One region of the Natronocella acetinitrilica genome, then DNA from elsewhere that is predicted to be linked to it. Evidence: predicted binding sites of a transcription regulator. Region 1 holds the regulator's gene; each other region holds the start of a gene.

Region 1 (10,613 bases):
CTGCTCCTCAAACCGGTTCTTCACCAGCGCCTCGATGGCGTCCAGCGCTGCCGAGGCATCATCACCTTCCGCCTCGACCAACAGTGTGGTGCCCCGGGCAGCGGCCAGCATCATCACACCCATGATGCTCTTGCCGTTGACGGTGCGATTCCCCCGAATCACCCGAACCTGACTGTCAAAACCCGAGGCAATGGCCACGAAACGGGCTGCCGCCCGGGCATGCAGGCCGAGCTTGTTGATGATGGTGATCTCGCGACGCTGCAGCTTACCTGCGCTGTCGCCGGCAGCTTGCTCATTCATTGGTCTGCACCATGACAACGCCATCCTGTCCGCCGGTCAGTGCCTTCTCGGCGAGTTCGTGCAGGGAGAGTCGCGGATAATTGAATACCCGGAGCAGCATGGGCAGGTTCACCCCTGCGATCACGCAGATGCGTTCCCGACGCGCGAGCCGGCAGGCCACGTTGCTCGGCGTGGAGCCATAGGCGTCGGTCAGGACCAGGACGCCGTCGCCGGTGTCCAGGGTTTCCAGCATCTGCACCGCATTGCGCTCCACGCCGTCGGGGTCGACATCCTGGGTCACGGCCAGGCTGCCTGTCTGGACCGGGCAGAAGCCCAGGGTCGACTTGGCCGTCTCCAGCAACTGCTGGCCGATGGCATTGTGGGTGACCAGCAGAATGCCCACGCTCATGAGAGTTCCCGGTGACGCATGGAGACCTGTCCGAATTGGCGGGCGAAGTGCGCGGCAAGGCGTTCCGACAGGTAGACAGAGCGATGCTGCCCACCAGTGCAGCCGATGGCAATGGTGAGATAGCTGCGGTTGTCCCGCTCGAAGGCCGGAATCCAATGAGCTAGAAAGTCCCGGATATGCACGTACATCTGCTCGACCTGGGGCTGTGCCTCAAGGTATTCGGCCACTGGTTGATCGCGCCCGGTCAGCGGACGCAGTGCCGGCTCCCAATGAGGGTTGGGCAAACAGCGGACATCGAACACGAAGTCGGCGTCCGCGGGCACGCCGTGCTTGAAGCCGAAGGACTGGAACAGGATGGACAGCCGGGCGTGATGACCGCCCAGACGCTCGTTGATGATATCCCGCAGCTGATGCAGCGTGGTGGTTGTCGTATCCACCAGCAGATCGGCCCGCTCCTGAATGGGCGAGAGCAGATGCCTTTCAACCGCGATGGCCTCGGCCAGCGGCCGATCGTCGGCGCTTAGCGGGTGGCGTCTGCGGGTTTCGCTGAAGCGCTTGATGAGTGTGGCGTCATCGGCGGTTAGAAAGACGATCTCCGTCTTGACCCCGTGAGCGCGGAGATGATCGAGAAAGCTTGGAAACTGTTGTAGATCCCCTGGCCGGTTGCGCGCATCAATGCCGACAGCGAAATCCTGGCCACCATCGGTGCCGAGCAGGCCGAGGTGCGCGCCCAGACCGGAGAGCAGGGAGATGGGCAGGTTGTCGATGCAGTAATAGCCGGCATCTTCCAGGGTGTGCAGCGCGACGGTCTTTCCAGAGCCGGACAGGCCGCTGACGATGATCAGGCGCCGGGCATCAGCCATGTCTCATCTCCCCATCGTGAGTCCGGGCTACGGCCTCCAGCAGCAACGGCAAGGGCCGACCGGAGGCAACCGGCAAGTGCAGTCGCCGCAGGCAGATGCCCCCCAGCGTGACTGCATCCCATTTGCCATGCAGACGTGGCCAGCTGGCCCATTGTTCCCTGGTTGGCTGCACGAGGTTAACCACGACGGCGATCTCACATTGGTCGGCGCAGCGTGTCTGCCGCAGTGGGCCAAGCCCGCGCACTTCGAGTAATCCGTGCAAGGCTGCGGGGGCATATCCGGTCAGACGGTCCGCCGTCACCGAGAGTTCTACCGCATCGTCTGCGACAAGCGTATGGCCGCGATCCATCAGCGCCAGGGCCAGATCGCTTTTGCCAATGCCGCTGTCACCAGTCAGCAGCACGCCTTTGTTGAAGATCCGGACTAAGGTCCCGGGGATGACGGTTGCCGTTGTCATGGCGCTGTCCGACAGCTCGGTCCGGTCCTGGTCGAATAAAATTCCGGGCATCAACCGTCGGCGGCCTGGTCGCCGTTCCAGGCCGTCAGCAGATCATGCAGGGCAGACGCCGAATCCGCTTCGCGCAGCCGGTTGCAGAATTCAGGGTCGCTGAACATCTCCGCCAGCCGCGCGAGGATCTGCAAGTGCTCGTCGGTAAAGTGCTCCGGCACGACCAGGGCAAACAGCAGATCCACCGGCTGTCGGTCGAAGGCATCGAAATCGATGCCTTCGGGAAGCTTGATGAAAGCGGCAGTGGCGGTATCGCTGCCTTCCACGCGGGCGTGAGGCAAGGCAACGCCTTTGCCAAGCCCGGTGCTCCCGAGTTTTTCGCGACTTATCAGCTTGTTGAAGATAGCGCCCGCGTTCAGACCGGCTGCTTCGCCCGCCACGAGTTCGCTGAGCACTTCCAGCCCGCGTTTCTTGCTGGATACGGCCACATCGCAGCCGATGCGGTCCTGGGTCAACAGGTCGGCAATCTTGATCATTGGTTTGCACGCCGGATCGCCGATCCGGCCCCGCCCCTGGGCAAACGGCCTGCCCGTTCAGTGTATGTCGACCGGAGATGCCGCCCAGGGCATCGCCGGCCAGCCTGGTCACTCCTCGAGATCACCACCGGCCGCTTTCGCCTGAAGGCCTTCGACTCGATGATGGTCGGTGAGTTTCTCCTTGTGCTTCTTCACCTGCCTGTCCAGTTTGTCGATCAGTGCGTCGATGGCAGCGTACATGTCTCCGGACACCGCGTCCGCGAACAGTTTCGCGCCGCCAAGCTGCAGTGTCGCCTCGGCCTTCTGGTCAAGTTTTTCCACCGTCAGAATCACGTGGGCGTCCACCATGTTGTCAAAGTGTCGCTCAAGACGGATGAACTTCTGCTGAACGTAGTCGCGGAGAGAATCGGTCAGATCAACGTGATGGCCCGTAATATCGACTTGCATGGCGCTCTCCTTAGTATCTCTTATTCAGGGCCCTGGGTGGGGGCGGCCGTTTACCGGGCCGACGACACCGCGCTCAGGCAATGCGCTTTCGTTCGTTGGATGAAGCGATGGCCATGGACTCCCGGTACTTCGCCACCGTGCGTCGGGCGACATTGATGCCTTCATCCTTCAGTATGTCCGCCAGTCGGCTGTCGCTGAGGGGTTTGCTCTCGTCCTCGTCGGCGATCAGTCGTTTGATGCGTGCGCGGATCGATGTTGCGGAGCACTCCTGACCGTCCACGGTATGGACATGGCTGGAAAAGAAGTACTTGAACTCGAATGTGCCCCTGGGGGTATACATGTATTTCTGGGTCGTGATGCGGGAGATGGTGGACTCGTGCATCTCCACCTCTTCGGCAACTTCCCGCAGCACCAGCGGCTTCATCGCCTCCTCGCCAAACTCGAAGAAGTCCTGCTGATGATTGACAATACATGTGGCGACTTTCAGCAGCGTGTCGTTGCGACTGCGCAGACTCTTGATGAGCCACCGTGCCTCCTGCAGATGCTGCCGTAGGGTCGTATTCTCGTTACTGCTGTCCGCCCGCCGCACCAGACTCGCATAATAACTGTTGACGCGCACCCGTGGCGTTGCCTCCGGGTTCAACTCGACTCGCCAGGCACCTTGAACCTTGCGCACGTAGACGTCCGGAGTCACATATTCGGCCTGCCGGTCACTGATCTGCGAGCCGGGCCGTGGATCCAGGGTGCGGATCAGCGCAAGGACGTGCTGCAGCTCTTCCTGATCGAGCTTCATGCGCCGGGTCAGCTGGGCGATCTGCCGGCTGCCGAGCAATTCCAGGTGCTGGTCAACGAGACGGATGGCCGGCTCCAGCCAGGGCGTGTCCGGCGGCAGGACCTGTAATTGCAGTAATAGCGCTTCCCGCGGGTTCACCGAGGCAACCCCCAGGGGATCGAAGCGCTGGATGAGATGGCGCACGGCCTCGACCTCATCAAGTTCGACTTCCCACTCCGGGGGTAGCGCTGCGAGGATGTCGTCCAGGCTGCTGCTGAGGTAGCCGTCGTCCCGCACCGAGTCGATGATGGCCTCGCCGATGGCGCGATCGCGCTCGTTCAGCGGACTCAGTTCGAGTTGCTCCTGGAGGTGGTCCTGCAGACTGCGACTGCTGCTGGAGCGGCTCTCCCAGGAGTCCATCTGCTCATCGCTGTCGCCGGCGCTGTAGCTGGTGGCTCCGTCATAGACGTCGTTCCAGTCGGAATCCAGGGGCAGGTCGTCGGGGATATCGTCGGGTGCGGTGTTGTTGGACTCGTCGACTTCCCGTTCGGCAACCTCGCGGCGGGCTTCATCCCGCTCCGCCTGCTGTCGGGCTTCGGCATCGTCCCCATCGCGGTTGTCGGCGATGGCTTCCTCGTCGATTTCGTCGTCGTGTTCACTCGCCGGTTCCAGCATGAGGTTGGAATCCAGGGCCTGCTGGATCTCGGTGCGCAGCTCAAGTGTCGATAGCTGTAACAGGCGGATCGCCTGCTGCAGCTGTGGGGTCATTGTGAGGGTCTGGCCGAGTCGAAGTTGTAGCGACTGTTTCATGGGCAGGGGGTTACCGGATTACATGGTAAATGGGCGCCGGAGCGGCGCTGCCATTGATCATGTAGCCTTTTTGTGGTGCCGGATTCCGCATGCATTCAACGTCGTGGCGAAGCGTCCGGATCATCGTAACGGAAAAGACAGGCGCTGAGAACAGCGCATGGCCCGAGTCTTGCGTGTCAACGGGTTCGCCGTGGCCATGATCACATGCGGAAACCTTCACCGAGGTAGACTTCCCGCACCCGCTGGTTGGCCAGAATGTCTTCCGCGCCGCCTTCGGCAATGACTTCCCCACCGCTCAGAATGTAGGCACGCTGGCAGATGCCGAGGGTCTCGCGCACATTGTGGTCCGTGATCAGGACGCCGATTCCCCGGGCGGCCAGGTGGCGGATGATCTCCTGAATATCCAGGACGGAAATGGGGTCGACCCCGGCGAAGGGTTCATCCAGCAGAATGAAACGCGGGTTTGCCGCCAGCGCGCGGGCAATTTCCACACGGCGCCGCTCGCCCCCGGACAGGCTGATGCCCATCTGGTCGCGCAGGTGACTGACGTTGAACTCGTCGAGCAACTCACCCACCCGGTCTCGGCGCTGTTGCCGGTTGAGTTCGGGCCGGGTCTCGAGAATGGCCATCAGATTGTCGGCAACGCTCAGTTTGCGGAACACCGAGGCTTCCTGGGGCAGGTAGCCGACACCACGCCGGGCCCGTACATGCATGGGCAGTCGGGTGATGTCCTTGCCATCCAGTTCGATGCGACCGCCGTCGGTGGGCACGAGGCCCACCACCATGTAGAAGCAGGTTGTCTTGCCAGCGCCATTGGGCCCGAGCAGGCCCACCACCTCACCCGTATTCACCAACAGGGATGCGCTACGCACCACGACGCGCTTGCGGTAACTCTTCTTGATGTCCACCACGCGAAGCGTGCTATCGGCTTCAGCGGGCACAGCGCTCATTCTTCATCCTCGGGGAACAGTGTGATGCGGATGCGTCGGCCGGTATCGTCATCGCCCCGGGCATTGACGACCTCGGTTTCCAGATTGTATTCGATGACCTCACCGGTGAACTCGTTGCGCCCGCGGGTGATGCGGCCGCCGTCCATGAGGATGATCCGTTCCGGTCCGGTGGCAAAGTACTCCATGCGCGGCGCATCGGCCCTCACCAGCGCCGTGCCGTCGTCGGGCTGCTGGGTATAGACGGCGGGGCGGCCCTCGACGATGACCCGGGAGAGCTCGCGACCCTCGCGGGTGGTGTGCACCGTCATGCGGTCGCCGGTGATCTCGCGCAACCCCTGGGTCATGACCACGTTGCCGGTATAGACGCTGACCCCGGAGACATTGTCTATTTCTGCTTCGTCCGCATCCAGGTAGATCGGTTCGGCCGCAGCGGCGCTCGTCAGTACCAAGGCAAGGACTGAAAGTGCAAGTCGGCCCAGGAGCCGATTAGTCGACGGCAGGTTCATATACGCCTCTGACCTCCGAGAGCATCTCGATCTGTTGTCTGTCCAGGTAGCCCCGCACGCCGATCCCGCTGATGCGCAAGCCGTCCCGGTAGTAAACGGCGTACTGGTCGGTTTCAGCGTAGCGGGCCTGCGGGCGAAGGTAGACTTCAGAGGTGTCGATGTTGGCTTCAAGGTTCTCGTCGCTGGCCTCGCGGCGAATGGTGACGTCGCCTTCCAGCATGGCTTCGGTGACGCTGTTCCACGCCCGGCCGCGCTCCGAGCGCAGATGCCACGGCGAGCCGGATTCGGTGTAGTAGATCATCCAGGGCTGTTGTACCCGCCAGAGGTCATCGTCCATGAAGTGCGTCATGGTGTCGCCCTGCAGCCGATAGGTTCGGACGCCCTGTTCATCGGTGGCATCCAGGGTGAAGTTCTCGACGAAGTAATCCGGCGTGCGCTCCCGCTCGAGACTGTCCGGTGCGACCACCGGGTCCACCGTGTCCTCGTCGAGTATCCACCAGCCTGCAGCGGCGATGACCAGCCCGGCCACGATGCGGAACACCCAGCGCCTATGCATGGCCGTAGCGCTCCAGAATCGCCTGCAGGCTGCCCTGGGCGGCGAGGATCAGTTCGCAGGCTTCCCGCACCGCGCCCCCACCGCCCTCACGCTCTGCGCACCAGTGGGCATGAACCTGCAGGGCCGGGTGCGCGTTCGGCACGGTGAGCGCAAGCCCAGCCTGGCGCAGCACTGGCAGGTCGATGAGGTCATCCCCCATGAATGCCGCGTGCGTCGGGTCAAGCTGCAAATCGGCGAGCAGCCCCTTCCAGGTGGCAAGCTTGTCGTTCACCGCGGTGTGGACGTGGGGAATCCCCAGGTCCGCCGCCCGGCGGCGGAGGGGGTTCGAGTCGCGAGCCGTGATCAGGGCCACGGCAATGCCGGCGCCGAGCAGCAGACGAAGGCCAAGGCCATCGAGAATGTTGAAGGGTTTGAGGCTCTCTCCGCTGTCGCCGTACCAGATCGTGCCGTCCGTCAGCACGCCGTCCACGTCCAGTGCCAGCAGGCGAACCCGGGCCGCCCGGGCGAGCACGTCGTCGGAGGGCCGGCGGAACATCACCGGCAGCGAAGTATCCATCACACCACCCCGGCGCGAAGCAGGTCGTGCATGTTGAGCGCGCCGATCACGCGGCCGTCCTGATCCAGGACCACCAGGGCGTTGATCTTGTGTTCCTCCATGAGATGCAGCGCTTCCGCTGCCAGTGCGCCGCGCTGGATGGTACGTCCGCCGCGGGTCATGACCTCGCGGACCCGCGTGTCATGGACATCGACGCCGCGATCCAGGCTGCGGCGCAGGTCGCCATCGGTGAATATGCCCACCAGCCGGTGGTCGTCATCCAGCACCGTGGTCATCCCCAGGCCCGTGCGGCTCATTTCCAGCAACGCGTCCCGAAGCGGTGCGTCGGCACCGATCCGGGGCAGGGCGTCGCCGGTATGCATGATATCGTCGATCAGCAGCAGTAGCCGGCGTCCCAGTCGACCTCCGGGGTGGGAGCGGGCAAAGTCCTCGGCGGTGAAGCCCCGGGCCTCGAGCATCGCCACGGCGAGCGCGTCGCCCATGGCCAGTGCCGCCGTCGTGCTCGAGGTGGGGGCCAGATTCAGGGGGCAGGCCTCCTGGGCAACGGAGACGTCGATGTTGACACTGGCCGCCTGGGCCAGAGTCGATGCCGGATTACCGGTGAGGCTGATCAGAGGGACCCCCAGTCGCTTGATCAGCGGGAGTATGGTGATGATTTCCCCGGTTTCGCCGGAGTTGGACAGGGCCAGCACCACGTCCTGAGCCGTGATCATGCCGAGATCCCCGTGACTGGCCTCGCCGGGATGGACAAAGAAGGCGGGCGACCCGGTGCTGGCCAGGGTCGCGGCAATCTTGCCGCCGATGTGGCCTGATTTGCCCATGCCCAGCACGACAATCCGGCCCCGGCAACCGAGCATGTATCGACAGGCCGCAACGAATCCGGCGTCAAGCCGCTCCCGCAGGGCAAGGATGGACCCGGCCTCTAGCTCCAGGACGCGGCCGCCAAGCTCGCGGAGCTGGTCTGCGTCGTAGTCTGTCTCGCCGGCGCTCGCCATGGCGACCGGTCCTCCCTGTCGTGCCGGATTAGGGACGTTGTGGCTGCTGCCGGGCATTGTCGGCTGCGGCCGGGGGCGGTGCAAGTCAGGTGTGGGGCAGGGCAAACAGGATTGCCTGGTAGAGCAGGTAGGCCATTACCAGGCACAGGCCACTCAGCCGCCCGATACCCTGTCTGGTCAGCAACAGCAGCCACAGGATCACCGTGAGCGCCGTCATGACACCGTAGTCGCGCAGCAGCTGGATCAACCCGAGTTCCGTTGGCCGGATGGCCACGGCGAGGCCGAGGACGGCGAGCAGGTTGAACAGGTTGGAGCCAAGGATGTTGCCGATGACCAGCGCAAACTGTCGCTGGCGGACGGCGGCGATACTGGTGGCCAGTTCCGGCAGGCTGGTCCCCAGGGCGACGATGCTGAGTCCGATTACCAGGTCGCTCACACCGGCCATGCGCGCCAGGTTCGCGGCGGCGACCACCAGTATCTGGGCGCTGACGAGAAGTATGCACAGGCTGATCACCAGCCAGAGTATGGTGCGGCCTACCGGGCCCGGGTTCGGTACCGCGTCGGTCACGTTGAGTTCGCCGCGCCGAGCCCGCATCGTGAACCAGATCAGGATGCCGACCAGGGTGGTCAGGAGCAGGACGCCGTCCAGTCGGCCCAGTTGGCCGTTCAGAAGGAGTGGAACAATGGCCAGCGTCACAACCAGCAGGGTGAGCAGCTCGGTTCTGACGCTTCGCAGGGTGGCAAGCACCGGCGTGACCAGCGCGGCAATACCGAGAATGAGCGCGATGTTGGCGATGTTCGAGCCCAGCGCGTTGCCGATGGCAAGCCCCGTGTTGTCCGCGTAGGCGGCCAGGGCGGATACCAGCATTTCCGGCGCCGAAGTACCGAACCCGACGATCACCAACCCCACCAGGACCATCGGCATGCCCAGGCGCAAGGCCAGCCCCCCCGCTGCGGCGACGAAGCGATCCGCGCTCCAGGCCAGCGCCAGGAAGGCGCACAGGATCAGGGCGAGATTGAAGGCGATGGTCATGGGCGTGTCGGGCTGCTCTTCCTGTGTATTTGACTACCGATCAGGCTTCAAAGGATACTCGGCGACCAAACCGCTATGCGCCCAGAAGGTTAAGCCTTGGCCAGCCCCGCCGACGACATTCTGATAGATGTTCGCGATCTGCACTTTCGGCGGGGCGATCGGGTTATCTTCGATGGCGTGGACCTGCAGATCCGTCGGGGCGAGGTCAGCGCCATCATGGGCCCCAGCGGTACCGGCAAGACGACGCTGTTGCGCCTGATCGGCGGCCAGCTCAAGCCGGATCAGGGCACCATCCACGTGGAAGGCCAGAATGTCCACACCATGTCGCTGCGCGAACTCTACGCCATGCGGCGACGGATGGGTATGCTGTTTCAGAGCGGCGCCCTGTTCACGCACCTCACCGTCTTCGAGAACGTTGCCTTTCCCCTGCGCGAGCACACCCGGTTGCCGGAACCGGTGCTGCGCGATCTTGTGCTGATGAAGCTCGAGGCCGTCGGCCTGCGTGGCGCGCGGGATCTGATGCCCGGGGAGCTGTCCGGTGGCATGGCGCGGCGCGTGGCCCTGGCGCGCGCCGTGGTGCTGGACCCCACGATGATCATGTACGACGAACCCTTCGCCGGACAGGACCCCATCACGATGGGCACCCTGGTGAGTCTGATTCGCCTGATCAACGACACCCTGAAGCTGTCCAGCATCATCGTGTCCCACGACGTGGCAGAGACCTCGCAGATCGCCGATCGCATCTTCGTGCTGTCCGAGGGTCGGGTGGTGGAGTCCGGCTCACCGGAAGAACTGGCCCAATCCGAGTCCGCCTGGGTGAGACAGTTCTTCAACGCCCTGCCGGATGGGCCAGTACCCTTTCATTATCCCGCACCGGGGCTGGGTGACGATTTGCTGGGGCCGCGGCGATGATCAGGCTGTTCGGGTTTCTCGGCAGCTGGACTCTCTCAAGCCTGGGGCGTCTGGGCAGGGGGACCGTGTTTCTCGGTTACGCGTTGCTTGGTATACCGGGCCTGCTGCTGCGGCCGCGGCTGGTCATTCAGCAGCTCTATGCCATTGGTGTGCTGTCGCTGCTTATCATTATCGTGTCCGGCACCTTTGTCGGCATGGTGCTGGCCTTGCAAGGCTACAACACACTGGTGGCCTTCGGCGCCGAGCAGTCGCTGGGCGTGCTGGTGGCCCTGTCCCTATTGCGCGAACTCGGTCCGGTCGTCACGGCGCTGCTGTTCGCCGGGCGCGCCGGGTCCGCCCTGACCGCCGAAATCGGCCTGATGAAAACCACCGAACAGCTCTCCAGCATGGAGATGATGGCGGTGGACCCCATGCGCCGCATCATTGCGCCACGGTTGTTGGCCGGTTTCATTGCCATGCCCTTGCTGGCAGCGATATTCAGCTTTCTGGGCATCATGGGCGCGCATATCGTCAGCACCGTCGCACTGGGCGTGGACGATGG
Region 2 (10,613 bases), on a different contig from region 1:
TCCCGGCCGCAAGGCCTGGGTCCGGGAGGTGGCGCTTTACGGCGGTGAACGTCCGGTGATTCGTGCGCGTTCCGTTATTCCCATGCGCAGCCTGAGGGGCGGCAACCGGGGGTTGACCCGGCTCGGCACCCGCCCCCTTGGCGAGTTGCTGTTCGCTGGCGCGGGCACGCTTCGGGAACCGCTGGAGATCGCCCGCTTGCGCGACGAGGACTGGCTGACCCGGCGGCTGGCTGCCGATGCGGTATCATTCGGGCGCAGCCTGTGGGCGAGGCGGACCGTGCATCGTCTCAACGGGCGCCCGCTGCTGGTGGCAGAAGTGTTTCTGCCGGATCTCCTGGAGGACTGGGATGGATAGGTCGCTGCTACACGACCGCCTTGCGCAATACGCCTTGCTGGCACGTCTCAATCGGCCCATCGGCAACTTCCTGCTGCTGTGGCCCACACTATGGGCGCTATGGATAGCGGCCGAGGGCATGCCGGACCCGCTGGTACTCACTGTTTTCGTGCTGGGTGTGCTGGTCATGCGGGCGGCTGGTTGCGTCATCAACGACTACGCAGACCGCAACGTTGACGGTCATGTGAAGCGCACCCGGGCAAGACCCATGGCCACGGGCAAGGTCAGTGAGCGGGAGGCGCTGACCTTGTTCGTGGTGCTCTGCCTGCTGGCCTTCGGCCTGGTGCTGCTCATGAATCGGCTGACCATTCTCTTGTCCGTGGTTGGCGTCGTCCTGGCTGCCACCTACCCGTTCATGAAACGCTACACCCATCTGCCACAGGTCCACCTGGGCGCTGCGTTCGGCTGGGCCGTGCCCATGGCCTTCGCGGCCCAGACCGGCACCGTTGCCCAGGTCGCCTGGCTGGTCTTCATTGCCGCAGTTATCTGGGCGACGGTCTATGACACCCAGTACGCCATGGTGGACCGGGATGACGATGTGCGAATCGGTGTGAAATCCACGGCCATACTGTTCGGGGAACTGGATCGTCTTATCATCGGCTTGCTCCAGGCGCTGATGCTGGTCACGCTGCTGGTCATTGGCCGGCAACTGGACCTGAGTTGGCTGTATTTCATCAGTCTGCTGCCGGCGGCGGGCCTGTTCGCCTACCAGCAATGGCTGATGCGGACCAGGTCTCGTGAGGACTGCTTTCGGGCGTTCCTCAATAACAACGTGTTCGGCGGTATTGTCTTCGTCGGGTTGGTCGCCCACTTTGCCATCTATGGAGGCTAGCCCGGCGCCCGGGGTTGTCGGCAACGGCTGATCCGCGCACCGGGATCATCATGGACACGGACTTCTGGTACAGCCTGGCGGCACTGCTGGTTCCGGTGGCCTCGTTGCTCGCCTCCTGCCATGCGATCCTGGGCAAACGCGATCACCGCAGCGCCCTGACCTGGGTGGCGTTGCACTGGCTGGTTCCGGTATTCGGCGTTCTCTTTTACCTGCTTTTCGGCATCAATCGGATTCGGGTCCGGGCATCGAATCTCTATTCTGCGGCCATGCGCCGTGAAGATCAGAGCGCGCGCTGCACTGACGCCGAGCTTGCCGAGGCCCTGAATCGCGACTCCCTGCACCTGCTGAGCCTGGCCCGGGCCGTCGACCGTGTCTCCATCCGGCCGCTGGTGGCAGGCAACAAGGTGGATTTTCTGGTGGACGGCGAGGAGGCCTATCCGGCCATGCTGGAGGCCATCCGCAATGCCAGGGCCAGCATCACCCTCGCCACCTATATCTTCGGTAACGATCACGTGGGCCGGGAGTTTGCCGATGCCCTGGAGGCCGCGGTGCGCCGTGGCGTCGCCGTGCGGGTGCTGATCGACAATGCCGGTGAGCGCTACACCTGGCCGTCCATGGTGGGCCATCTGCGCCGGCGGGGAGTGCCGGTAGCACGCTTCTTTCCCCGCTTTCCGGCGCGCATCATCGGCATGAATTTGCGCAATCACCGCAAGCTGCTGGTGGTGGACGGGCGCATTGGCTTTACCGGCGGCATGAACATCCGTCGCCACCACCGTATGGATTCCGGCCGCCGTGCCGCGCGGGATATCCATTTCCGGCTGCAGGGGCCTGTGGTGCGGCACCTGCAGGACGTGTTCTACGAAGACTGGTACTTCGCCGCCCGTGAGCGGCTGGAGGGGGAGGGCTTTTTCCCGCCCCTGCAACCCGCGGGTGGCGTCATCGCCCGTGGTATTCGCGGCGGGCCGGACGAGAATCTGCTCAAGCATCACTGGACGCTGCAGGCGGCAGTGGCCAGCGCACGGCACAGCCTGCGCATCATGACGCCGTATTTTCTGCCAGACGCCTCCATGGCGACCGCGCTCAATCTTGCCTCGATGCGCGGCGTGTCCGTGGATATCGTCCTGCCCAGCCACAGCAACCTGCCCTTCGTGCACTGGGCCATGATGGCGCAGATTCGCCAGGTGCTGGACTACGATTGCCGCGTCTGGCTGACCCCGCGGCCATTCGACCACACCAAGCTGGTGGTGGTGGATGACCACTGGACCTTTCTCGGTTCCTCCAACTGGGATCCACGCAGCCTGCGGCTGAACTTCGAGTTCAACGTGGAGTGCTATGACTTCCAGCTCGCCACCAGCCTGGCGGCGCGTATCGATACCCGCATTGCGACCGCCCGTCGTGTTCGCCGTTCCGACCTGCAGCGCCTGCCGCTGCCCATCAAGCTGCGTAACGGTGTCTCCCGGCTGATGATGCCGTATCTCTAGAGACGCCATCGGCGATGGTCCCGATCTTGCTTCGGAGAGGCAGAGGCAACACTTGCTACAGGATGTACGAGGATGACCATGGACCCGCAGGACACTGACGCTCGAAATGCTGCCGATTACCTGATTGCGTCGAAGCAGTGCGATATCCACGAACTCGAACAGTTGTTGTGCAATGGCCGCCTGGTGGTGGCCATCAGTAATCTGGTGCATGCGCTGCAGCGAGAGCGTGGGCAGTCCAACCTGTTCGTCGCCTCCGGCGGTACCTGCTGTGCCGAGAGCCTTGTTCACTCCGCGGCCGGGACGGATCAAGCCGAGCGCGGTTTCCGGCAGTCCCTCGCCGAGATCGACACAACCCCGGGTGCCATGGTTGGCGGCAGCCGGCTGCTGACCCGCATCGCCCATGCGCTGCACGGTATCGCCGCCGTGCCATCCCTGCGCCGCAAGGTCAAAGCGCTGCGCCTGCAGCCCGAGCAGATCATTGATGGATACAGCGAGGTCGTCCAGGGGCTGTTGTCGGTGGTGTTCGAAGCTGCGGATACGGCAGGCGATCCGGATATTTCCCGGCTGCTTGTCGCGCTTTTTCATCTGGTGCAAGGCAAGGAACTGGTGGGGCAGGAGCGGGCCACCGGCGCGGCGGGCTTCGCCCGTGGCGGCTTCGACGCCACTCTTGCGAGCCGCCTGCAGCGGTTGATCGACAGCCAGGAACGCTGCTTCCAGGTGTTCGTGGATTTCGCCGATCCGCCTACGCTGGAGCTGTGGCGGGAAACCGGCCCCGGACAGTGCACGGCGGAACTGGAGCGTTTGCGCCGCATCGCCCTGACTGGCCAGGCTGTGTCGGATCCGGAGCTGGGCATGGTCTGGTTTGATGCGGTGACCTTGCGCATTGATGCCATGAGACAGGTCGAGGATCGCCTACAGCAGAGCCTGGCGGCGCTTTGCGAAAGGCGAATAGAGGAAGCGAGGGCAGATCTGGCTTCCCATCGCGATCTGATTGCCGCGCTGGATCGGGACAGCGCAGGCCAGGGCGCCTTTGCCGTCTTCTATGAGAGTGATCCGGGCACGGCATCGTCCGGCACGCGACTGGCCGCAGAAACCCAGGGCGCAAACCCGCGCCTTGGTCGCTCCCTGGTGGAACTGGTGCAGTCCCAGTCCCGCCGGCTGCAAGCCATGAATGAGGAGTTGCAACGGGCCAGGGCTGCCTTGAGCGAGCGGAAAATGGTGGAAAAGGCCAAGGGTCTGATCATGAAGCACCGGGGCCTGGAAGAGGAGGCGGCGTATCGCTTCCTGCAGGAGGTGGCCATGGCTCAGAGCCGCCGCCTGGCGGATGTCGCCCGGGATGCCATTGCCCTGTCGGATATCTTCGTTGGGCCGGCTGACACCACTCCACCGGATCGCCGCCGCTGAGCGGTCTTCAGAGACGTCATGCGTCGTCTTGCGCCGCACCATTGGTGTGCGTCGCGTCCTGTTCCTGCACCGGGAAGTCGCGCGGCGGATTGCTCCGGAGCTGTGGTCGGGATCTTACAGTCTGATTTTTCTGCGGTTTGTTTTGTGGCATGGATCTTGTCTGTATTTGATTGCAGACGTTGACCAGGCCCTCCCCGGGTACGAGTACGTCGAGTAGTCTCATCGCCAATGGTGGCGTGGATGCTGCGCGAAAGCGCAAGGAACCCGTATCGGGGAGCCTGCATGTCACCGCCGCTAGCGATTACGGCTCTACAGCCTCCCTTGGTGACCTCCCCGCTGACCGCTGGACGGCGCAAGACTGCGACTGTCCGGCGCCTCTCAGGATGATTGGAATTGGGGATGCCACGATGACACTGAATTTCCGAGTTTTCCGAAGCACCGGCGCGGCCCTGGGCGGCGTCATGGCCTTGAGCCTGTGCATGAGTCCGGTGTTCGCCGAGGTTGGTTGGCCCGAGAAGGACGATCTGCGCTTCGGCTTTATCAAGCTCACGGACATGGTGCCCCTGGCCGTGGCCTATGAGCGCGGCTACTTCATGGACGAGGGCCTGTTCGTTGAACTGGAGGCCCAGGCCAACTGGCGGGTGCTGCTTGACCGGGTGATTGCCGGCGATCTGGACGGCGCCCACATGCTGTCCGGCCAGCCGCTGGCCGCCACCATCGGTTATGGCACCGAGGCCCATGTGGTCACCGCCTTCACCATGGACCTGAACGGCAACGCCTGCACCGTCGGCAACGATGTCTGGGCGCGCATGCGGGACACCCTTGCACTGGATGACGATGGTTTGCCGGTCCACCCCATCGGCGCCGACCACCTCGCCCCGGTCATCGAGGCCTACAACGACGACGGCGAGCAGTTCCGACTGGGCATGGTTTTCCCGGTGTCCACGCACAACTACGAGCTACGCTACTGGCTCGCCGCAGGCGGTGTGCATCCGGGCTTCTACGCGCCTCACCGGGGGGATACCTCGGGAACGCTCGACGCCGACGTGCAGATTTCGGTCACACCGCCACCGCAAATGCCGTCCACGCTGGAGTCCGGCACCATCCATGGTTATTGCGTGGGTGAGCCCTGGAATCAGCAGGCGGTATTCCGGGATATCGGCGTGCCGGTCATCACCGACTACGACATTCGCAACAACGTCTCGGAAAAGGTCTTTGGCGTGACCGCTGAATGGGCCGAGCGTTACCCGAACACCCATATCCGCGTGGTCAAGGCGCTGATCCGCGCCAGTTACTGGCTGGACGCCGACAACAACGCCAATCGCCAGGAGGCGGCGGAAATGATTGCCGCCTCACACTACGTGGGTGCCGACGTGGAGGTGATCGCCAACTCCATGACCGGCGTGTTCGAGTTCGAGAAAGGTGATGTCCGGGAGGCGCCCGACTTCAACGTCTTTTTCCGCTACAACGCCAGCTACCCCTACTACGCAGACGCCATCTGGTATCTGACCCAGATGCGTCGCTGGGGCCAGATCCCCGAAGCCAGATCCGACGACTGGTACATGGATACCGCCCGGAAGGTCTTCCTGCCGGAGGTCTATGAACTTGCCGCCCGGGAGTTGGTGCGCGAGGGGCTGCTGCCTGCCGATGCCTTCGCTGATTTCGACAGCCTGGACCGCTATGCCCCGGACCGTGAAACGCGCTTCATCGACGGCATCCCCTTCGATGCCCGCAACCCGAATGCCTACCTCGAGCAATTCGACATCGGGCTCAAGGGTGATGACCGGCTGTAGGCCCCGCCGGGAAACACAGGAGGTTTCATCATGCGAAACACGATCACTTTTTCTCACTGGATGCCAACGTTGCGGCGCGCCGCGCCAGCGGGCGGCTTCGGATCATCCCAGCTCAAGGCGGTGCTCTTCCCCTCGCTTGGTATCCTCACCTTCCTGCTGCTCTGGGCCCAGGGTGCCGCCCTGGTCAATACCTCGCTGGGGCAGATGCCGGGGCCGTTGCAGGTCTATGAGCAGGCCGGAAACCTCTGGGCCGAACACCGGGCCGAGCAGGCCCGGGCCGAGGAGTTCTACCAGCGTCTGGATGAAATGAATGCCCGGCGACTGGAGCAGGATCCGGACTTTGTGCCCCGTGAGCGGCGCTATTCCGGCCGCACCACCTTCATCGACCAGGTGCAGACCAGCCTGGTGACGGTGATGACCGGGTTCGTCATTGCCTCGCTGGTGGCCATTCCGCTGGGAATCCTCATCGGCCTGAGCAGCAATCTCTACCGGGCGGTGAATCCCATCATCCAGGTGCTCAAGCCTATCTCGCCGCTGGCCTGGCTACCGCTGATCACCCTGGTGGTGAGTGCGGTGTATGTCTCCGACAATCCCATGTTCTCCCGCAGCTTCCTGGTGTCGGTGTTCACCGTGGCGCTGTGCTCGCTCTGGCCAACGCTGATCAACACCGCCGTGGGGGTGGGCAACACCAGCAAGGACCTGCTCAACGTGAGCCGGGTGCTGCAGCTCAACTGGGTCACCCATGTTCGCCGCATCGTGTTGCCGGGTGCCGTGCCCATGATCTTCACCGGTCTGAGGCTGTCCCTGGGGATCGGCTGGATGGTGTTGATCGCGGCTGAGATGCTGGCGCAGAACCCGGGGCTCGGCAAGTTCGTCTGGGACGAATTCCAGAACGGCAGTTCCGCCTCGCTGAGCCGCATCATGGTCGCCGTACTGGTGATCGGGCTGATCGGCTTCGCCCTGGATCGCACCATGCTGGTGCTTCAGCGCCTGTTGTCCTGGGACAAGAGCGCCGTGCTGCGTTGAGCAGTTGCCGGGCAGAAGGAGATAACGCAATGACACATCTGACCATCGATCACGTATCCATGGATTTCCCCACCCCCCAGGGGCCCTTTCGGGCGCTTGACGGCGTAAACCTGAAAATCGAGCGTGGCGAATTCGTCTCGCTGATCGGGCACTCCGGTTGCGGCAAGTCCACCGTGCTGAACATCGTCGCTGGGCTGCTGCAGGCCACCCGGGGTGGTGTGGTGCTGGACGGCAAGGAGATCGACACGCCCGGCCCCGACCGCGGCGTCGTGTTCCAGAATCACAGTCTGGCGCCTTGGCTCACCGCCTATCAGAACGTGGAACTGGCAGTGCGGCAGGTCTTCAAGGGCAGGAAGACCCGCGCCGAAATGCGCGAGTGGATCATGCACAACCTGCGTCTGGTGCATATCGAGCACGCCATGGACAAGCGGCCCGACGAACTCTCCGGAGGCATGAAGCAGCGGGTTGGCATCGCCCGTGCCCTGGCCATGGAGCCGAAGGTCCTGCTCCTGGACGAGCCGTTTGGTGCATTGGATGCCCTGACCCGTGCCCATCTGCAGGACTCGCTCATGGAGATTCACGCCGATCTCGGCAACACGGTCATCATGATCACCCACGACGTGGACGAGGCGGTGCTCCTCTCCGACCGGATCGTGATGATGACCAATGGCCCGGCAGCTACCGTGGGCCACGTGCTGGAGGTGGATCTGGAGCGGCCTCAGGATCGCGTCATGCTGGCCGAGTCCCGACTCTACAACCAGTATCGGCAGGCGGTGCTGCGTTTCCTCTATGAAAAGCAGCGCAAGGTGGAACCGCTGGCCCGGCGGGACGGCGGGACCCGGGCGGCGTCCGCCGGACGAAAGGCCGCCGGCCATGCGTAGTTCTGCATCATTGCGGTGCAGCATCATGCGGCTGTTCACCATTTTGGGGCATGAAACAGCGGCTTTCTTGTCGGAACGTGCGCGTGAAACTGCCGGCAGGGCGCATGGAGTCTCTGTTTCAGGCTATCGGAAGTGGTTGGGCAAAGGCCGGTTTTCATGATTTGCCGGATGCCTGGCTGATAGGAAGCGCCGGGCCATGGCACGCAACTTGTAACCGATTACTGCAGTTAGTTGGCTCGTTCGTGTGCCCCAGGGCTCGCGACAGGTCTATGACAGGCCCGAGCCTCGAACAAAGGCGTTCACGCCATCGCACCCAGGGTGCGGTGGGGTGAACGCCTTTTTTTTGCCTGATTCTAGGGAGCGCGTCATGAAGGAAAAACTGGTTCTGGTGGGTAACGGCATGGCCGGCATGAAGGTCATCGAGGAGTTGATGACCATTGCACCGGACAAGTACGACATCACCGTCTTCGGCAGCGAGCCCCACGGCAACTACAACCGCATCATGCTCTCGCCGCTGCTCGCCGGTGAGAAGAGCCTCGACCAAATCATGATCAACGGTGAGGACTGGTACGCCGAGCACGGTATTACCCTGCACAAGGGCAAGGAGGTCATCGAGGTCGACCGTATCGGCAAGCGCGTCCATGCGGCTGATGGCACGGTTGAGCCGTATGATCGCCTGTTGCTCGGAACCGGCTCCAATCCCTTCATCATTCCGGTGCCGGGGCACGATCTTCCCGGCGTGGTCAGCTATCGCGACGTCAAGGATGTGGACGCCATGCTGGCGGCAAGCCGCAAGCACAAGAAGGCTGTCGTCATCGGTGGCGGGCTGCTGGGGCTAGAGGCCGCCTATGGCCTGATGCAGCAGGGCATGGAGGTAACCGTGATCCACCTCATGCCCTGGCTGATGGAGCGGCAGCTCGACGCCACCGCAGGACACTATCTGCAGCAATCGCTGGAGCATCGCGGCATGCGTTTTCGCATGGAGGCCGAGACCAGTGAGATCGTCGGTGACGATGCCGGCATCAGCGCGGTGCGTTTCAAGGATGGCAGCGAGGAAGCCGCCGATCTGGTGGTGATGGCCGTGGGTATTCGCCCCAACGTGGAACTGGCGAAGAAGGCGGGCCTTTACTGCGAACGCGGGGTCGTGGTTTCCGACACCATGCAGACCTTCGATCCGAGCATCTACGCCGTGGGTGAATGCGTGCAGCATCGCGGTCAGTGCTACGGTCTGGTCGCCCCGCTATTCGAACAGGCGAAGGTCTGCGCCAACCATCTGGCGGGCTATGGTTTCCGCCTCTACGAGGGCTCGGTCACCTCCACCAAGCTCAAGGTTACGGGCATTGATCTGTTCTCCGCCGGCGAGTTCCAGGAAGCCGAGGGGGTGGACACCATTGTCTATCAGGATCCATCGGCGGGGGTCTACAAGAAGGTCTGCGTCAAGGATGACCGAATCGTCGGCTCCGTACTCTACGGCGATACCGGCGATGGCACCTGGTACTTCCAGTTGCTGCGCGAGCAGACCTCGGTTGCCGATTTCCGTGACAGCCTGCTGTTCGGTCAGGCCCACCTGGGGGATGCCGGACACGGCGGCGTGAGCCAGGTTGCCAACCTGCCCGACGACGCCCAGATCTGTGACTGCAACGGTGTCTGCAAGGGCGACATCGTTCAGGCCATTACCAAGGAACAGCTGTTCACGCTGGATGAGGTCAAGGCTCATACCAAGGCGGCGGCGTCCTGTGGTTCCTGCACCGGCCTGGTGGAGCAGCTCCTCGCCGCCACCATGGGGGGTGACTACGAGGCTGCAGCGGTCAAGCCCATGTGCGGCTGCACCGACATGAGCCATGACCAGGTCCGTGAGGCCATCCGGGCACAGGAGCTGACCAGTCTGCGGGAGGTGTTCAACACCCTGGACTGGAAAACATCCGATGGCTGCGACAAGTGTCGCCCGGCCCTCAACTACTACCTGATCTCCACCTGGCCCGAGGCTGCCCAGGACGATTCCCAGGCCCGGTTCGTCAATGAGCGCATGCACGCCAACATCCAGAAGGATGGCACTTTCTCGGTGGTGCCGCGGATCTGGGGGGGCGTCACCAGTCCGCAGGAACTCCGCGCCATCGCCGAGGTGGCGGAAAAGTACCAGGTGCCCACGCTCAAGATCACCGGCGGTCAGCGCATCGACATGCTGGGTGTGAAAAAGGAGGACCTGCCCGGTGTCTGGGGTGAGTTATCCGACGCCGGCTTCGTCTCCGGGCATGCCTACGGCAAGGCGCTGCGCACGGTGAAAACCTGTGTCGGTTCCGAGTGGTGCCGCTTTGGCACCCAGGACTCCACCACCTGTGGGATCGAGCTGGAACGGATGACCTGGGGCAGCTGGACGCCCCACAAATTCAAGATGGCTGTCTCCGGCTGCCCGCGAAACTGTGCCGAGGCCAGCATCAAGGATTTCGGCGTGGTGGCCATCGAATCCGGCTGGGAGCTGCACGTCGGCGGCAACGGCGGCGTGAAAGTCCGCGCCACGGATGTGCTCTGCCGCGTCGAGACCATGGACGAGGTCAAGGAGTACTGCGCCGCCTTCATGCAGCTCTACCGGGAGGAGGCCCGCTACCTGGAGCGCACCGCGCCGTGGATCGAGCGGGTGGGGCTCTCTTACGTCAAGCAGCAGGTGGTAGAGGACGCCGCCAACCGCGAGGCGCTTGCGGCGCGTTTTCTCGCCTCCCAGAAGGGCGCCCAGGACGATCCGTGGAAGCTCTACAGCAAGAACCACCAGGACAAGTTCATTCCACTCAAGCGCGCAGTGTAGGC
Region 3 (10,613 bases), on a different contig from region 1:
TGCCAGTGATCTACCTCAGTGATGATGATGACGTCTCCACCGCCGCCGCCGCGATGAAGGCGGGTGCCGCAGACTATTTCAGGCGTCCGGTGGCTGATCAGCAGTTACTTGATGCCGTGCAACGGGCGGTGCTCGCCAGCCGCCGCGACATCGATTACCGCGCCCAGCGCTCTGCCGTGTGGCAGCGATTCTCGGGATTGACCCCCAGGGAGTGGGACGTGCTGCCACTGGTGGTACGTGGTTGCTCAAGCCGCGAAATTGGCCAGCGGCTTGAAGTCAGCGAAAAGACCGTGGAAGTCCATCGCCGTCGCATCTTCGTAAAGATCGGAGTCGCCAGTGCTGCTGAGCTGGTAAGGCTTGCCATCGCTGTGGATTTGCTGGCCGATCTCGAGAACTCCCGCAACAGTCGGTTCCGTATCAGATCAGCGCCAGTTATCGCGCGTTGACGCCAGGCCGCGACAGCCCCGGCAAGCTGTCTGATTCGCCATGGGGGAAAACCATAGCCCCTTTGTGGCTCACCCTGATGGTCACACCTCGGTGATCGGGCCTATGTTGATGGTCGCCCACTGGCCATGTCCGTGGGCAACCACCCGATACATACATGTGGGGTGCGGTTTCTTGCAGCAGGCTGCAGGGCTGTCGCCCAACGGAGGTACAGGAATGACCCAGCTCAAGCAGACCCGCGAGTCGTCCACCAGTCAAGACGCTGCTGCGCTGTACTGGAATGACCAATGGCGTCACGCGATGGAGGATGCCGAGCAACGCCTGGAGCGTTTCCAGCGGCTTGGCCTTGATGTTCAGGAGTGCCTGCAACAGGCAGCCATGGAGCAAATGCAGGATGGTCTGCATACAATGAATCGCCTGGCCCGTATCCTTGAGGGTTCCCGGGATCAGGATCCGTTCACGGCCATGCTCTCCGCGCAGCCAGCCCTGTTCAGTTGCTTGATGGAAGCGGGCCGCGCTGGCAGTGACCGGACGCTGCGGCTTGCCGAGGAACTGCGCCGCTGCAGTCTGACCATGACCGGCGGTGATGAGTCGGACACGGGTTCGACCACCGCGATGCCGCAGGAAAGCGTACCCCCCAAGGCCTCACCCGAGAGCACCGTATCCGAGACGCGTCAGACCGGCTGAACGGTCTACGTGGGATGAATCCGGCCTTGCCGACGCGACGCGGCGTCGGCAAGCGCCTGGATCTGTACCAGTTCGTACAGTGACTGTGCCCGCAGCTTTTTCATGAGTCGGTTTCTGTCCGCTTCCACGGTGGAGACGCTGAGGCCCAGCCTGTCGGCAATCACCTTGTTGTATAGGCCTTCGGTCACCAGTGTGAGAATCTGCCGTTCCCGATCTGTCAGCAGCGCAAGGCGGGCCAGTATGGTCTCGCTGTGCAGCCGCTCTGCATGGCGCCGGGCGTCCAGGTCCAGCGCCTTGCGAATGACCGCCATGATTGCGTCGGATCCGTAGGGCTTCTGCAGAAAGTCCATCGCGCCGGCCTTCAGCGCGCGCACCGCCGTCGCGACGTCGCCATGGGCGGACACCATCACCACGGGCAGGGTGTAGCCCGCCTCCAGCATCCGCTGCTGCAGTTCGAGTCCGCTCATCACGGGCATGCGCACATCGACAACCGCGCAGCCCCGGGCACTGCTCGGTACAGAGGCCAGGAAATCGTCGCCGCCGGCATGTCCACGTCCGGCCAGGTCGTGGAGCGCAAGGAGCTCCAGCAACGCCCGGCGCACGTCCTCGCTGTCGTCCACAACGTGAACCAGGCGATCCATCCGCAAGCCTCCTTGGCAGCAGAGCATACCGAGGAGTCTAGTTCAGGTGCCGGGGGGAGCGCGGCGCGGTTCTGTTAACCGTTCGCTGTTTTGGGTGCAGCAAGCTGCGTACCGTTGGCCCATGGAAACCATGGATTGATGACCGGGCGATCACAGTTGGAGCAGCGAATCGATTACCGGGTTCTGGTGTTGTTCTGCTTGGTGTCCGTTGGGCTGCTCTTGCCCTACGTCATGCTCTACGGGCTCGCCGGCGACCGCTTATCCGCAGCATGGATCGCTTGTCTTGCCTCGATCTATGGCGCGGCAGCGCTCTGCATAAGCCGGGCTCAGCAGGTGCGGCCCTGGAACGTGCTGCTCGCCGCTGTCGCCACGGTGGGCACGGTGGTGCCCGTGTACTTTATCGGTGCAGTGGCCGCCATGTGGGTGTTTCCGCTGATTCTGGTCAACTTTTACATGCTGAACCGGTATCAGGCGGTACTCACCAATGGCGGTGCCATCCTGGTTACCGTGTTGCTCTTGTGGTCGACCCTGCCTGGCATGACGCTGATCAATGGCCTGGCTGCCGCGGCAGCCGTCATGGCGTTTTCGTATGCCTTCGCCTGGGGCGTTGATACCCGGCAACAGGAATTGCTGGAACTTGCTCGTCGCGACCCCCTGACCGGCCTCGGTAACCGTCGGGCCCTGGACGGCGAAGTGAACGCGCTTGGGGTCCGGGAGGCTGCCGACCGGCCTGCCCTGTCGATCATTGTTTGCGATCTCGACCGCTTCAAGCAGATCAACGATCGCTATGGGCATGGCCGGGGAGACGAGGTGATTCGTGCCGCTGCCGAGCTGATCCGCGGCTATTTCCGTAGCGCTGATCAGGTGTTCCGTTATGGCGGCGAGGAGTTCGTTATCATCTGCCATGGTGCGGCGCTGCAGGATGCCACACGGCTTGCCGAAGGCCTGCGGCGTCGGGTCGCCGAGAAGTTGAGATTTGACGAGCTGCGGGTCACGGTCTCCATCGGGGTGGCCACCATGGGGGAGGGGGAGAGTGCTGCTGCCTGCCTGGAGCGGGCCGACCGTCAACTGTTCCGGGCCAAGGCCGGCGGCAGGGATCGGGTCTCCGTAGCGCTTCCTGTGGCGGCTGGCGCCTGAGGCTATTGCAATGATCGGCGCAACCCACCATCTGGCGGGGTGCGCCGCTGCCGTCGTGATGCGCCTTACCGCATGCTGGCCACAACCGCGTTCAGGCGCTGCATCAGGTCCTCATCCTGCTGGAGCAGGTAGGCGATTTCCCGGTAGAGATCGGGATCCAGGTCGGCGTCGACAAGAACCCGCCTCATTTCCTCATTGGCCTGCTGTCGCAGGTCCATCCGCTGGCTTTCGTCCGCCTCCTGAATCAGGGCGGCATATTCGGCACGGACTTCCTGAATATTGTTGGCGGCGATGTACAGGCCCGCCAGCTGATCGTCGTCGATATCGTCTGCGCTCAACTCGGTGGAATCCGCGACCTCGTTCTCGTAGAGGTCCGGTCCGTCATCTGCAGTGGCAAAGCTGGGGGCCAGAGCCAGCGCTGCGAGGGCAATGAGAGTGGCGAGGTAACGGATCGAGCTCTGCATTTGACTATCCTCCGTTTTGGAAAGTAGTTCGTGGTCGGACAAAGCAGGACCTGTGCCAACCCGTGCAAATCGGCGCTGCTGCGGCGCCTGATGGCTGACGGAAGTGTGTCAATTTGACTCATGTGGCACCGCGATACGGTCCCACGGCCATTCGTGGATGATGTGCAGCGACGATGACGACAGCCTGTCCCAGCAGTATGATGGCGGTTTCGTTTCCGACAGGACCGGCTGCGCCCATGGCCCACGAACTCCAGATCGAGACTCAGGGACCCGCAACGATTGAGGGTCTGGACACACCGGCCGTGCGCGAGGCTCGTCGCGATCTGGCCGCCTGCTTTCGCATGGCCGCGCGGCTCGGATTGTCGGAGGGCATCTGCAATCACTTCTCTCTCATGCTGCCGGGGCGTGATGACCTGTTCCTGGTGAATCCCTATGGCTATGGTTTTTCCGAGATAACCGCATCCATGCTGCTGGTGTGCGACATGCATGGTCATGTAGTGGCGGGTGATGGAAAGCCTGAGGCGACTGCCTTTTTCATCCATGCCCGTGTGCACATGCACCACCCCAGGGCCCGTGCCGCGTTCCATACCCACATGCCCAATGCGACTGCACTGGCCATGCTGGAGGGTGAGCCCCTGGCCTGGGCTGGTCAGACGGCGTTGAAGTTCCACGGCCGCACCGCCGTTGACGAGGACTACCAGGGCCTGGCTCTGGACACCGGCGAAGGCGACCGCCTGGCCGCCGCCATGGGCGAGGCCGATATCCTGTTCATGAAGAACCATGGTGTGCTGGTGGTTGGAGAAAGCCTCGCCGCCTGCTGGGACGATCTCTACTACCTGGAGCGAGCCGCAGAAGTGCAGCTGAAGGCAATGAGTGCCGGCCGTGCTCTACAGCGCATACCGGCGGATATCCTGTTGAAGACCGCCGCCCAGATGCGCGGAGGTGACGCCGAAAGTGCAAATGCCCATCTGCAGAGCATCAAGCGGGTGTTGTCCAGAATCGAGCCCGATTTTGCCGATTGACGATGGAGTGGTGACCAGCCTGTGACGACACAGCCCACAGAGCCGCTGGCCATTGTGGAGGCCTACCTGAAGGCTATCGAGGACCATGCGCCAGAGCGTATGCGGCGGCTGCTGGCCGACGAGGGTTTTCATTACCACAGTCCGATTGTCAGCTTTGATGATCCGGATGCGTTTCTCTCCTACACGGCATTCTCCAGCGGCATCGTCCAGCGGATCAACATTCGGAAGGTCTTCGTCGATGGTCCGGAAGTCTGTCATTTCCTGGATTTCCGCGTGCAACTCTCGGAGAAGATGTCGGTGGATCTGGTGCAATGGGCAACTGTCATCGACGGTCGTATTCAGAGGCTGGAGCTCCTGTTCGATGCACATCCCTATCGGATCATGTTTGGCAAAAATCCAACCGATTGATCCGGGCTGCCTCTGGCGGGGTTGCCGTGGTGGCGTTATGCTGAAGAGAGGCTGACCACCGAAAACCCGGCCATCAGCCGCGTTCACCGCTCAAGGCGTTCACCGCTCAAGGTATGAGTCGGTAACGGTCCACAGGGAATCGAGGGGGTGGCCATGCGACTCGCACTAGTCTTTGCTCTGCTGCTGATGTCCTTGCCCGCCGCGGGCAATCAGTTCATTCAAGCCTATCCGGCAATCTACGAACTTGCCCGGGTCGATGACTCGGGGCGTGAAGTGCTGGCCAGCGGTGAGCTATTGCTGCGCGATGGCATCCCCGAGCGTGTCGAGTCCGGTGGCGATGTTGGTGCCATGCGTCCGGCAGGGGTCCCGGCAGAGCAGCCCCGGGTGGCGCTGCATGTCATGGCCCGCCGTGATCGCTCCGGCGCGGCCCGTCTCGATCTGGAAAGCCGAGTCGATATCGCCGTACCCCGGGGCAGTCACCGTAGCGAGGTGGCGGAGCGCGAGGGCAGCTTCATCCAGGGGCTGCAGGTAACGCGGGTGCAGTTTCGTAGTCGCACCTGGCAGCCGCTCAACGATCCCACGCCCATTGAGGTGGTGCATGAGGAGGGTGGCGCGCAATACGTGCTGACCATCATGTTCCGGCCGACGTCCCGAGGGTGAGCAGGGTCAAAAAGCCTTTTACCAGATGCAGCATGTTGCTATAACGGGGTGGTAGGCCGCGTCTGCGGCTTTGATGGAGCCCGCCTGCTCGCCGTGCTCACCCGATTCAAATCGCTAGCGATCGCCGTCCTGGTGGTCGGTATTGCCGGGCTGACCGCGGCTGCGGTCGTCAGTGCCATGGAGTTGAATCGCGAACGCGAGGCGCGTCAGCGGGCTGCCGAAGAACTCCTCTATCTGGCCGAGGATGTCCAGAACGAAGCCCATCTCGTTCTGAACATGCTCGAAGCCCTGCCCTTCGGTGACTGCAGTTTTGAATCCATTGTCGAATTGCGCCGTATCCAGTTTCGGGCGCGCCGGATTCGTGACATCGGCGTGTACGACAACGGACGTGCCGCGGTGGTGGCGGAGGGTGTGGAAACCGCTGAACAGGCGGCGCTGGTAAGCCAGCTGGGTATCCGCTTTGCGCAGGGCTACTACTATGCCAAGCCGGTGGACGTGGACACGTTTGCGGCGCTTCTCTCTGTGGGTTTCCTCCAGCCGGCGACAGCGAGTACCAATCCCGTCTGACGTCACCGATCCAACCCTGCTCGTTCGGGTCGGATGCCTATGGCCTTGTGGTTAGCTGGTCTGCGTGGAATTGCAGATGCTCGTCCATGAAGCTGGCGACAAAGAAGTAGGAATGGTCATAGCCTTCCCGGCGGCGCACTGAAACCTCGCTGCCAGAGGCCAGAGCGGCGCGTTCCAGTGCTTCGGGACGCAGTTGCTCGGCGAGAAAGCCGTCGGATGAGCCCACATCCACCAGGATCGGCCAGGGTGCCTTGTGCTCTGCAAGCAGCACGGCACTGTCATGGCGCTCCCACTCCCGACGATTCTTGCCCAGATAGGCAGAGAAGGCCTTCTCGCCCCAGGGACAGGCCGAAGGGTTGGCGATGGGTGCGAAGGCGGAGACGCTGGAATAACGCTCCGGATGCTTCAGGGCGAGACTGATGGCGCCGTGTCCGCCCATTGAATGACCGCTGATACCACTGCGCCCGCGCAGTCCCAACTCGCTACGAAGTTGCGCCGGCAGTTCCTCCACGATGTAGTCTTCCATCCGGTAGTGCCTGCTCCAGGGCTCCTCGGTGGCGTTCACATAGAATCCCGCACCCTGGCCCAGATCGTAGGCCTCGTCATTGGCCACTGTCTCGCCCCGGGGGCTGGTGTCCGGGGCAACCAGTACCAGGCCCAGAGCCGCCGCGGCGCGCTGTGCGCCGGCCTTCTGAACAAAGTTCTCGTCTGTGCAGGTGAGGCCGGATAGCCAGTACAGCAGTGGCGACTCGCTGCGCCATTTCGGCGGCAGGAAGACGGAGAACGTCATGTCGCAGTCCAGGCTTCGGGCCTTGTGGCGGTAGCGGCGCTGTTCGCCGTCGAATGCCCGGTGCTGATCGATCAATTCCATGGAGTTGCCGTTCCTCACTGGTTGAAAAGCACCACGGAGCGAATGCTCTTGCCCTCGTGCATCAGGTCGAACGCGGTGTTGATGTCTTCCAGCCCCATGGTGTGGGTCACGAAGTCGTCCATGGGTATCTCCCCTTTCATGTACTGCTCGACGTAGTTGGGAAGCTGGCTGCGGCCCTTCACGCCACCGAAGGCGCTGCCCCGCCAGACCCGGCCGGTGACCAGCTGGAAGGGACGGGTGCTGATCTCCTCGCCGGCACCGGCGACACCGATGATCACCGACTCACCCCAGCCCTTGTGGCAGCATTCCAGCGCGGCCCGCATCACCTTCACATTGCCGATGCACTCAAAGGAGTAGTCAACGCCGCCGTCTGTCAGTTCGACGATGACCTCCTGAATCGGATCGTCGTAATCCATGGGGTTGACGCAGTCGGTGGCCCCGAGGCGCCTGGCCATGTCGAACTTGGCCGGGTTGACGTCGATGCCAATGATGCGGCTGGCATTGGCCATGCGGGCGCCGATGATTGCCGACAGGCCGATGCCGCCCAGGCCGAAGATGGCGACGGTGGCGCCCGGCTCCACCTTGGCCGTGTTCATGACCGCGCCGATTCCGGTTGTCACACCGCAACCCAACAGGCAGACCTTGTCCAGCGGTGCCGCCTTGTCGATCACGGCAACGGCGATTTCCGGCAACACCGTGTACTCGCTGAAGGTGGACGTGCCCATGTAGTGATGCAGCATCTTGCCGTTGACGCTGAAACGGCTGGTGCCGTCCGGCATGAGCCCCTTGCCCTGAGTGCTGCGAATCGCCTGGCAGAGATTGGTCTTGCCCGAGCTGCAGAACTTGCACTGGCCACACTCCGGCGTATACAGCGGAATCACATGGTCGCCCACCTTGACCGAGGAAACACCGGGGCCGACTGCCTCCACGATGCCGCCGCCCTCATGGCCAAGAATGGCTGGGAAGTTTCCCTCCGGATCGGCGCCGGACCAGGTGTAGGCATCGGTGTGGCAGACGCCGGTAGCCACCAGCTTCACCAGTACCTCACCGGCGGCAGGCGGCGCGACGGTGACCTGTTCGATTTCCATGGGTTTGCCCGGTTCCCAGGCAACGGCGGCGCGACAGGTCAGCATGGTGGACTCCTCTTGATTGGTTGTTCTGGATGCCCCCATGTTACCCGGTCGCGACCGGATGAATAAAACCTGGTGTCCTTCAGCGCTTCGTTAACAGAAATGCCCTTGGTTGACACTAGTAAAGGTAGACGGCACCGGAGTGATGGTCTCCGTCCAGTCCGGCAGCGCGAGGGGCGCCGATAGCCAGGGTTTCACCGCTACTGCTGAGTGCGACGGTGCGGCCGTCGCCACCCCGTGGTCCGGCGCCGCCGAACCAGGCGCCGGCAGCCGTGTCCGGGGCCTTGATGTAGCGGGTTTCCCGCCAGCCCGTCGGTTCCAGTTGGAACACGTAGGCTGCGCCGGCCCAACGCATGGGGCTCTCCGCAGGCTCCGCGAACAGGCCCTGACGGTCACTGGAATCCCCCCAGGCCCCTACCGCAAGGGTGGTACCGTCGGCATTCATGGCCAGGGAGTCGCCAAACCGATCGCCGCGTCGGGCATTGGAACCCTTGATATAGGCATGCTGCGCCCACTGGCTTATCTCGCGATTGAATACGTAGACCGCGCCGGAGAACTCCGCGGAGCGATCGCGCTGGTCGCCGTCGACGCCACGGCTACCGCCGCTTTCACCAATGGCGCTGACGGCCATGGTATTGCCGTCGGCACTCAGGGCCACCGTTCGGCCAAACTGGTCGCCGGAGCGGCTGTTGGAGGCCTTGATAAAAGCCTGCTCGGTCCAGTTGTCTTCAGTTCGCACAAAGACATAGGCTGCCCCGGAATGGACTGCCGACACCACTGATCGTGTTGTCGGATTGATGCCACTGGCATTGCTGGATTCACCCAGGGCGCCCACGGCCAGGGTGTCGCCGTCCTCGCTGAGGGCGATGGCGCGACCGAAGAACGCGCCTGCCGCCGAATTCGAAGCGGTGACCACGCCCTGTTCCCGCCAGCCTTCCCGGTGCCTGGAGTAAAGATAGACGGCCCCGGCGTAGCGGGCGAGTCGGGTGGTCGGTCCGCGCCGGCCATCACGCTGAGTCGCCACTGTCTCGCCCACCGCGCCCACCGCGAGGGTTTCGCCGTCGCCGCTGAATGCCAGGGAGAACCCATACTGGGCTTCCGCCTGAAGCCGCGATGCCTTCAGTGCAGCGGTTTGTGACCATTCGCCGCCAGCCAGGGTATAGATCAGTACTGAACCGGAGCCTTGGGCCCCGGCATCCCCGCTGCCTGCGGAAAACGGCGCTCCCACCGCGAGTCGACGACCGTCGTTGCTCAAGGCGACGGAAAAACCGAACTCCTGCCAAGGTTCCGCGCTGGGGGACTTGATATAGGCCTGTTGGCGCCAGCCATCATCTTCGGTGCGGCCAAAGATGTACACAGCCCCTGAGAAGGCGGACGTGTCATTGGTCTTCGTCGTCTTGCCGGCCCGAGCCGGATTGATTCCACCCAGGCCACCGCTCTCGCCGTTGGCCCCAACCGCCAGCGTACGGCCATCGGCACTGAGACTCAGCGCAAAGCCGAAGTGACTGCCTGAGCGGGCGTTCGCGGCCTGCAGGTAGGCCACGCCGGCGTCCAGCGAGGCTTCGGCCAATGGGGCGCTTGCTTCTGCGTTTGCCGCGCCGGAGCCACCCAGAAGCAGTAAACCGGTCAGCCAGAGATGCGCGAGATTGCGTGGACGCAGTGGGAGGAATCTGTTCATGACGTGTCCTGTTGCAGTGCAGTATCGCCATCCTTACTTATAAGCCTGATCTGACTGGAGAGCCAGCGATCAGATCGACATTTCTTCCCCGTCCCTCCGTAAAACCAGGTGAATCCAGTATGACTGACGTCATAAACCCCGCCGATTGTCATGGCCGCGTCATCTCTGTCCGCCACCCTCCGCCTCCAGTATCTCTCACCAAATGATTGCTCAAGGAGGATTTGCAGACATGCGGACAGAGTCCCTACCCGGCACGCACACCGAGTCCCGTGAGCCCGTCTGTCAGCCGTCGACGGAAGAGGCGCAATTCGCAAAGGCGATAGAGGATGCCGCAGAGCAGAGGCGCTACGTTGACAGGCTGAAGAATCCGGGGCCGTTTTCCGGGGTCCGGGAAGCGCTCACCCGTGCGGTGCATACGATCACCAGTCCGGTACGGGACACCATTGACGGGCAGATCAAGGCACTCGGACGGGACGGCGATACCGCGACCTTCGAGATAGGCGGCGAGGTCAAGATTGGTGCCGGCAAGGGTTTCAAGAGCCAGTACCGCAACGAGGTCGTGGTGCTTCAGCATGGTGGGTCGCAGGCGGACACGGCCGACACCTGTGAGGCACCGCAGTATGAGGTGCGTTTCAACAAGCGCCTGCTCGGCGCCGTTTACAAGCAGGTCCCCAACGCATTGGTGACACCCAGCGGAGAACTGGGAGCGCGCTCAGTGGATCAGGTCAGCATGCGGTTCGACAACAAGGCTGACGTCGCGCGGGCGGTGCGGAGTATCGGTGACCTGGCGGCGGCGGAGAGCCTGCGGGATATCGGGCGCGCCGCAGGTCCGGGCATTGGCCTCATACCCAGTAACCCTATCCTCGACGAGCGCGGCAACTGGATGAGCGAGGGTGTCATTGCC

What was found. Region 1 encodes sigma-54, which starts transcription at its own class of promoters, with help from an activator protein. Its sites were predicted from a motif close to TGGCANGNTNCNTGCTT; they were not measured.
Region 2: the regulator sigma-54 is predicted to act here: its motif matches at 4,257-4,273, upstream of J2T57_RS12330 (CmpA/NrtA family ABC transporter substrate-binding protein).
Region 3: the regulator sigma-54 is predicted to act here: its motif matches at 3,415-3,431, upstream of J2T57_RS12265 (DUF4168 domain-containing protein).

The regions. Positions count from the first base shown of each region.
Region 1 covers NZ_JALJXV010000002.1:335,739-346,351, reverse strand. Annotated here, with positions in the region: gene J2T57_RS04950 (HPr family phosphocarrier protein) at 1-264, opposite strand, end outside; gene J2T57_RS04945 (PTS sugar transporter subunit IIA) at 293-688, opposite strand; gene rapZ (RNase adapter RapZ) at 685-1,551, opposite strand; gene J2T57_RS04935 (HPr kinase/phosphorylase) at 1,544-2,008, opposite strand; gene ptsN (PTS IIA-like nitrogen regulatory protein PtsN) at 2,059-2,535, opposite strand; gene hpf (ribosome hibernation-promoting factor, HPF/YfiA family) at 2,644-2,982, opposite strand; gene J2T57_RS04920 (RNA polymerase factor sigma-54) at 3,056-4,564, opposite strand; gene lptB (LPS export ABC transporter ATP-binding protein) at 4,765-5,514, opposite strand; gene lptA (lipopolysaccharide transport periplasmic protein LptA) at 5,511-5,963, opposite strand; gene lptC (LPS export ABC transporter periplasmic protein LptC) at 6,001-6,576, opposite strand; gene J2T57_RS04900 (KdsC family phosphatase) at 6,569-7,132, opposite strand; gene J2T57_RS04895 (KpsF/GutQ family sugar-phosphate isomerase) at 7,132-8,127, opposite strand; gene J2T57_RS04890 (calcium/sodium antiporter) at 8,213-9,160, opposite strand; gene J2T57_RS04885 (ABC transporter ATP-binding protein) at 9,257-10,072, shown strand; gene mlaE (lipid asymmetry maintenance ABC transporter permease subunit MlaE) at 10,069-10,613, shown strand, end outside.
Region 2 covers NZ_JALJXV010000005.1:311,031-321,643, reverse strand. Annotated here, with positions in the region: gene J2T57_RS12350 (chorismate--pyruvate lyase family protein) at 1-355, shown strand, start outside; gene ubiA (4-hydroxybenzoate octaprenyltransferase) at 348-1,226, shown strand; gene cls (cardiolipin synthase) at 1,277-2,707, shown strand; gene J2T57_RS12335 (nitrate regulatory protein) at 2,780-4,111, shown strand; gene J2T57_RS12330 (CmpA/NrtA family ABC transporter substrate-binding protein) at 4,519-5,904, shown strand; gene J2T57_RS12325 (ABC transporter permease) at 5,935-6,930, shown strand; gene J2T57_RS12320 (ABC transporter ATP-binding protein) at 6,960-7,811, shown strand; gene nirB (nitrite reductase large subunit NirB) at 8,179-10,611, shown strand.
Region 3 covers NZ_JALJXV010000005.1:294,666-305,278, reverse strand. Annotated here, with positions in the region: gene J2T57_RS12285 (response regulator transcription factor) at 1-446, shown strand, start outside; gene J2T57_RS12280 (hypothetical protein) at 661-1,131, shown strand; gene J2T57_RS12275 (response regulator transcription factor) at 1,137-1,772, opposite strand; gene J2T57_RS12270 (GGDEF domain-containing protein) at 1,911-2,909, shown strand; gene J2T57_RS12265 (DUF4168 domain-containing protein) at 2,975-3,373, opposite strand; gene J2T57_RS12260 (aldolase) at 3,610-4,395, shown strand; gene J2T57_RS12255 (nuclear transport factor 2 family protein) at 4,417-4,803, shown strand; gene J2T57_RS12250 (hypothetical protein) at 4,957-5,463, shown strand; gene J2T57_RS12245 (CSS-motif domain-containing protein) at 5,512-6,030, shown strand; gene fghA (S-formylglutathione hydrolase) at 6,068-6,901, opposite strand; gene J2T57_RS12235 (S-(hydroxymethyl)glutathione dehydrogenase/class III alcohol dehydrogenase) at 6,916-8,031, opposite strand; gene J2T57_RS12230 (FG-GAP repeat protein) at 8,150-9,709, opposite strand; gene J2T57_RS12225 (hypothetical protein) at 9,939-10,613, shown strand, end outside.